DNA from 2 places in the Streptomyces sp. NPDC044106 genome. Region 1 is predicted to be linked to the other one. Evidence: predicted binding sites of a transcription regulator. Region 1 holds the regulator's gene; the other holds the start of a gene.
What was found. The regulator HspR, encoded in region 1, represses chaperone genes until heat shock. The targets are predictions, from matches to a motif close to TTGAGNNNNNNNNNCTCAA.
Positions count from the first base shown of each region.

Region 2: the regulator HspR is predicted to act here: its motif matches at 1,920-1,938, upstream of lon (endopeptidase La).

Region 1 covers NZ_JBWKFZ010000015.1:204,797-208,157, forward strand. The annotation lists gene AC07DI_RS27595 (helix-turn-helix transcriptional regulator) at 16-918, shown strand; gene AC07DI_RS27600 (hypothetical protein) at 991-1,503, opposite strand; gene AC07DI_RS27605 (heat shock protein transcriptional repressor HspR) at 1,596-2,060, opposite strand; gene dnaJ (molecular chaperone DnaJ) at 2,062-3,255, opposite strand; gene grpE (nucleotide exchange factor GrpE) at 3,298-3,361, opposite strand, start outside.
Region 2 covers NZ_JBWKFZ010000001.1:139,667-143,027, forward strand. The annotation lists gene lon (endopeptidase La) at 1-1,897, opposite strand, end outside; gene AC07DI_RS00655 (methyltransferase) at 2,146-3,180, shown strand; gene AC07DI_RS00660 (rhomboid-like protein) at 3,248-3,361, opposite strand, start outside.

The DNA.
Region 1 (3,361 bases):
CAGGAGGGGGACCGAATGGCCACGAAGCACTTACCGCACGCCGTCGACGAACTCTGCCCGGAGGGGCTGGGCGTCTACCGGCGCTCCCTCCGCGAGGGGCGCATTCTGCGCAGTGAGGCCGTAGGCGCTCCCTGCCTGGAGGAGCTGGGGATCCTGGAACCCCACCCCGACGACCCGGAACGGCTGCGCCCCTCCGTCCCCATCGACCCCGCCGTCCTCGACGTGCGGTTCGGCGCCGACGCCTGTTCCGGAACGGGCGACCGCTCCGTCATCGTGCTCGACGGGCTCGACGCGATCAACGCGGCCATCGACCGCGCGATGGGCCGGGTCACGGAGGAATTCCTCGCCGTACAGCCCGGCGGGACGCGACCGCCCGAGACCCTGGCCGAAGTCTTCCCACGGGACCAGGCCCTTCTCACCCGAGGGTGCCGAATGCGCACTCTCTACCAGCACACAACGCGCCATTCCCTGCCCGTGCTGGCCTACTTCGAGCAGCTCACCGGCGACGCCGAGGCCCGGACCCTGCACGAGGTGACCGACCGGCTCTTCGTCTTCGACCGGACCGTGGCGTTCATCCCCGCGAGCCGGGACCGCAGCGTCGCCCTCGAACTGCGCCACCCGGCCCTCGTCGAGTACTTCGCCACGACCTTCTGGCGGCTCTGGGGGCTGGCGACCCCCATGTGGCCGCAGGCCGCCCCCCAGCCGCCCGAGAACGGCATCACCGCCCGCCAGCACGCCATCGCGGGGCTCCTCGTCGAAGGCCTCACCGACGCGGAGGTCGCCGACCGGCTCGGCATGAACATCCGCACCGCCCGCGTCCACATCGCCAAACTGGCCAGCACGCTCGGCAGTCACAGCCGGGCCCAACTCGGCTACCTCATAGGGCAGTCAAAGATCCTGGACCATCACCAGAGATAGGGCCAGGGCCCGGGACAGGGCCAGGGACACGGACACGGACACGGGCACGGGCAGACGCCTCACCCCTCACCCTCACCCCCCACTCCCCGCAACCCACTCCCGCAACAACGCCTCCCGCTCCGCCGCCCGCGGCGACCCGCCCTCGTGGCGACGGCCCCAGTCCGCCATCGCGGTCAGCGTCGTGAGGAGCGAGCCCGCGCCCTCCGTGAGGCGGGACAGGAGCGCGCGGGAGAGGTCGTACTCCGTCTGGGAGTAGCCGATCGCCGCCGCGGTGTACGCCGTCAGTTCCTTGTCGCCGTCGGGGGCCGTCAGGCGCACCGTCATCGTGGGGGCCTCGTCGCCGCCGCCCAGGCCGACCGTGAGGACCAGGTCGACCGCCGCGCCCACATGCCGCCGCAGGGACTTCACCGGGACGTCGTCGACCGTCAGGGCGCGCACGTCCTCCCACGGCCACATGCCGGACTGCCGGTCGCCGAGGGCCAGTACGCCCTCCGGGGACAGCCGCACCCCGGCGGCGAGCCCGGCCGGTTTCGCCCCCACGTACACATCGCCCTCGGCGATCCAGAACAACCCCACCATGGCCATGGTCAGCTCAACTCCCCCGGTAAAACCGTCGGCCCACATCGAAACAGGGCCGGGAGGTGGTCACCTCCCGGCCCTGTTTCAGGTTACGGAACCTACTGCTCGGACGTCCGCTTGGGCCGCCACACCACCAGCGCGCTCGCCTGCTGCACGTCCTGGTAGGGGACGAGGTCGCGGCGGTACGAAGCGTGCACCGCCGCCTCACGCTGCTGCATGGCGACGGCGGCGCCCTCCACGGCCGAGGAGAGCTCCGCGACGCGCGACTGGAGCGCGGCGACCTGGTTCTCCAGCTCGATGATCCGCTTGATGCCGGCGAGGTTGATGCCCTCCTCCTGCGACAACTGCTGCACGGTACGCAGCAGCTCGATGTCGCGGGCGGAGTAGCGACGGCCGCGTCCCGGGGTGCGGTCCGGGGAGACCAGGCCCAGGCGGTCGTACTGCCGCAGGGTCTGGGGGTGCAGGCCGCTCAACTGGGCGGCCACCGAGATGACGTAGACCGGCGTCTCATCGGTCAGCTGATACGCCCTGCTCAGTCCGGGCTGTCGACGACGGCCGTCCATCTCATGCTCCCTTCGCGGCCTGGAACAGTTCTGCCCGCGGATCGTCGTCCGCAGTCGCCTTGCGGTAGCTCTCCAGGGCTTCCTTCGCCCCGTCGCTCAACGACGTCGGAACCGCGACCTCCACCGTCACGAGCAGGTCGCCGCGGCTGCCGTCCTTGCGGACCGCTCCCTTGCCGCGGGCCCGCATCGTACGTCCGTTCGGCGTGCCCGCGGGCAGCTTCAGGGTGACGGACGGGCCGCCCAGCGTGGGCACCTTCACCTCGCCGCCCAGCGCCGCCTCCGGATACGTCACCGGCACCGTGACCGTGAGGTTGTCGCCCTTGCGGCCGAAGACCGGGTGGGTGTCGACGTGCACGACCACGTACAGGTCACCGGCCGGGCCGCCGCGCTCACCGGGTGCGCCCTTGCCGCGCAGGCGGATGCGCTGCCCGTCCGAGACACCGGCCGGAATCCGCACCTGCATCGTCCGGGACGACTTGGCGCGGCCACTGCCGCCGCAGACCTCGCAGGGGTCCTGGGCGATCAGCCCACGGCCCTTGCAGTCCATGCACGGATCGGTGAGGGAGAACCCTCCGCCACCGCCCCGCGAGACCTGGCCCGTGCCGACGCAGGTCGGGCACACACGCGGCGTGCCGTTCTTGTCGCCGGTGCCGGAACACGCCTTGCAGGGCGCCTGGGAGGACATGCGCAGCGGCACCGTGGCACCGTCCACCGCCTCCGTGAAACTCAGCGTGACCTCGGACTCGATGTCCTGGCCGCGCCTCGGCTGCGTACGCGCACCGGCTCCGGCACCCGCGCCGCCGCGGTTGAACAGGCCCCCGAAGACGTCACCGAGACCGCCCCCGAAGCCGCCGCCGGCCGCTCCACCGCCACCCGGGGCGCCGCCTCCGAAGAGGTCGCCCAGGTCGAAGTTGAACGATCCGCCGCCGCCTCCGGGGCCTTGCCGGAATCCGCCGTTGCCGAAGAGAGCACGCGCTTCGTCGTACTCCTTGCGCTTCTTGGGGTCACCGAGGATGTCGTTCGCCTCGGAGATCTCCTTGAAGCGCTCCTCCGCCTTGGTGTTGCCCTTGTTGGCGTCCGGGTGGTTCTCGCGGGCGAGCTTCCGGTACGCCTTCTTGATCTCGGCTTCGGTGGCGTCCTTGGGGACGCCGAGGACCTTGTAGTAGTCCTTCTCGATGAAGTCCTTGGTGCTCATCCCCGACGCACCCCCTTTCGGTAGTCCCTCGTCAGTTCAGCGTCAGCCCTCGTCCGGGCCACCGCTGTCCTTGTCCGTCGGCTCGGCCGACTCGGCGTCGGCCTCC
Region 2 (3,361 bases), on a different contig from region 1:
AGAGCACGTCGCCGCCCGCGCCGGTGACCGCGAGCCCGGTGGCCACGCCCGGCACCGCCGTGCGCCGCTCGGCCGGGTCCTGCGCCGACTCGGGCACGTGCCGCGGTCGTCCGATCAGCTCCCGCAGATCGGCGTCCGTGACGGTGAACGGCAGCTCCTTCTCGCCCAGTTCGTGCTGCGCGGCGACCTTGCGGAGCAGCCGGGCCACGGAGCGCTCCAGGTTGCGTACGCCCGCTTCGCGCGTGTACTCGCCTGCGAGCTTGCGCAGCGCGCTCTCGTCCAGCGTCACCTCGTCCTTCTCCAGGCCCGCCCGCTCCAGCTGGCGCGGGAGCAGGTGGTCGCGGGCGATGACGACCTTCTCGTCCTCGGTGTAACCGTCCAGCCTGACCAGCTCCATGCGGTCGAGCAGGGGCTCGGGGATGGCTTCGAGGACGTTCGCCGTCGCGAGGAAGACGACGTCGCTGAGGTCGAGTTCGACCTCCAGGTAGTGGTCGCGGAAGGTGTGGTTCTGCGCCGGGTCGAGGACTTCGAGGAGGGCGGCGGCCGGGTCGCCCCGGAAGTCCGAGCCCACCTTGTCGATCTCGTCGAGGAGCACGACCGGGTTCATGGACCCGGCCTCCTTGACGGCCCGCACGATCCGGCCGGGCAGGGCCCCCACGTACGTACGCCGGTGGCCGCGGATCTCCGCCTCGTCGCGTACGCCGCCGAGCGCGACCCGCACGAACTTGCGGCCCATGGCGTGCGCGACGGACTCGCCCAGCGAGGTCTTGCCGACGCCGGGCGGGCCGACCAGGGCGAGGACCGCGCCGCCACGACGGCCCCCGACGACGCCGAGGCCGCGCTCGGAGCGGCGCTTGCGCACCGCGAGGTACTCGGTGATGCGCTCCTTGACGTCCTGCAGCCCGGAGTGCTCGGCGTCGAGGATCCGCTGGGCGCCCTTGATGTCGTACTGGTCCTCGGTGCGTTCGTTCCAGGGCAGTTCGAGGACGGTGTCCAGCCAGGTGCGGATCCAGGAGCCCTCGGGCGACTGGTCGCTGGCACGCTCCAGCTTGTCGACTTCCTTGAGGGCGGCCTCGCGCACCTTCTCGGGGAGGTCGGCGGCCTCTACGCGGGCGCGGTAGTCGTCGGACTCCTCGGCCGAGTCCTTGCTGTCGCCGTTCAGCTCGCGCAGCTCCTTGCGGACGGCGTCGAGCTGGCGCCGCAGCAGGAACTCGCGCTGCTGCTTGTCCACGCCCTCCTGGACGTCCTTGGCGATGGACTCGGCGACGTCCTGCTCGGCGAGGTGCTCGCGCAGCTGCTCGGTGGCGAGCCTGAGGCGGGCCACCGCGTCGTCGGTCTCCAGGAGCTCGATCTTCTGCTGGGTGGTCAGGAACGGTGAGTAGCCGGAGTTGTCGGCGAGCGCGGAGACGTCGTCGATCTGCGTGACGCGGTCGACGACCTGCCAGGCGCCGCGCTTCTTCAGCCAGCTGGTGGCGAGCGCCTTGTACTCCTTGACGAGCTCGGTGACGGCCCCGGGCAGGGGCTCGGGCACAACGTCGTCGATCTTCAGCCCCTCGACCCAGAGGGCCGCGCCGGGGCCGGTCGTCCCCGCGCCGATCCGCACGCGGTCGCGGCCGCGGATGAGGGCGCCGGGGTCGCCGTCGGAGAGCCGCCCGACCTGCTCGACGGTGCCGAGGACGCCGGTCGCGGCGTACGTCCCGTCGATGCGCGGAACAAGGAGCACCTTCGGCTTGCTGTCGCCCTCGGAGCGCGCGGCGGCCTGCGCGGCCTCCACCGCGGCCCGCACGTCCGCGTCGGACAGATCGAAGGGCACGACCATGCCGGGCAGGACGACCTCGTCGTCGAGCGGCAGCACGGGCAGAGTGAGCGACGTGGACGTGGTGGACTCAGTAGCCATGATCTCCCCTTCGGCATTCAAGTTGAGCTATACCGACTCAATGGTTATGAGCGTCTGGATGTTCCCCCGACTTGTTCGCTGTGAGCGATCACCCGGAATCGGCCACTGACACGGAATGCGCGGCGGGGACGGCGAGGAGCGGTGGGACCCATTTCCGGTCACGCGGCCCGGGGATGGCCGCCGGGTGGCGTTCCCCTGCGGCCGTTCCGTTGGGACCGTGGACACTCCGACTCTCACGGAGGGCATCCATGGTGGACACACCCGGGACCGGCGACCACGGCCCGCAGGACACGGCCGGTCAGCTCGCCGATTACGCGCTGGGGCACCTCTTCTCGGCGGCGCTGCGCACGGCGGCGCGCTGCCGGATCGCCGACCGGCTCGCGGCGGGCCCGCGCACCGCGGGGCAGCTGGCCGAACTCACCGACACGCACGCCGGACATCTGCGCCGGGTCCTGCGCTACCTCGCCACGCGCGACATCTTCCGCGAGGACGGGACGGGCGCGTTCCACCTCACCCCGCTCGCCGACGCCCTGCGCACGGACGTGCCGAATTCCCTGCACGCGGCGGTCCTGATGCTGACCGATCCGGCGTTCCAGCAGACCTCGGCGGGACTGGAGGAGACGGTGCGTCAGGCAGGACCGTCCTTCGAGCGCCTCTTCGGGAAGCCGTTCTTCGACCACCTGGCCGACGACCCGGCGCTGCGGGACCTCTTCGACAGCGGCATGGCGTCGCTGTCGGGCCCGTTCGACGCGGTGGTCGCCGGGACGTACCCCTTCCCTGACAAGGGCATCGTGGTGGACGTCGGCGGCGGACGCGGCGGGCTGCTCCGCACGGTCCTGCGCGGGCGCCCCGGTCTGACGGGCGTCCTGTTCGACCAGCCGGCCGCGGTGACCACGCACATGCTGGCCGGGGACGACACGGTCCGGGGCAGGTGGCGTGCCGAGTCGGGGGACTTCTTCACGCAGGTCCCCGAGGGCGGCGACATCTACGTCCTCAAGCACGTCCTGCACGACTGGCCCGACGACGCCTGTCTGCGGATCCTGCGCAACTGCCGTGCGGCGATGGCGCCGGATGCCCGTCTCCTGATCGTCGACTGCGTCCTGCCTGCCGGCAACGCGCCCCACCTCGGCAAGACCCTGGACGTGGCGATGGCGGCGATCGTGGACGGCCAGGAGCGCACGGAGGACGAGTTCTCGGCGCTGCTCACGGTGGCGGGGCTGCGGCTGACGCGGATCCTGCCGACCGAGATGTTCGCGTCGATCGTGGAGGCGGAGGCGGCGTAGCTCGGCGCGGTGCGGTGTAACTCGGTCGGCGCGGTGCGGCTCGGCGCCGTGTGGCCGGGCTCCGGCTTCACCGTGCCCTGTGCGGTCCGGCTTCCGCGCGTTGCGGGCGTTGTGGGCGGCGGTCCGGGCCCGTGGCCGCCGCGCCACGCACCGGCCCGGCCGGCTGCCGCCCTCGCCTGAG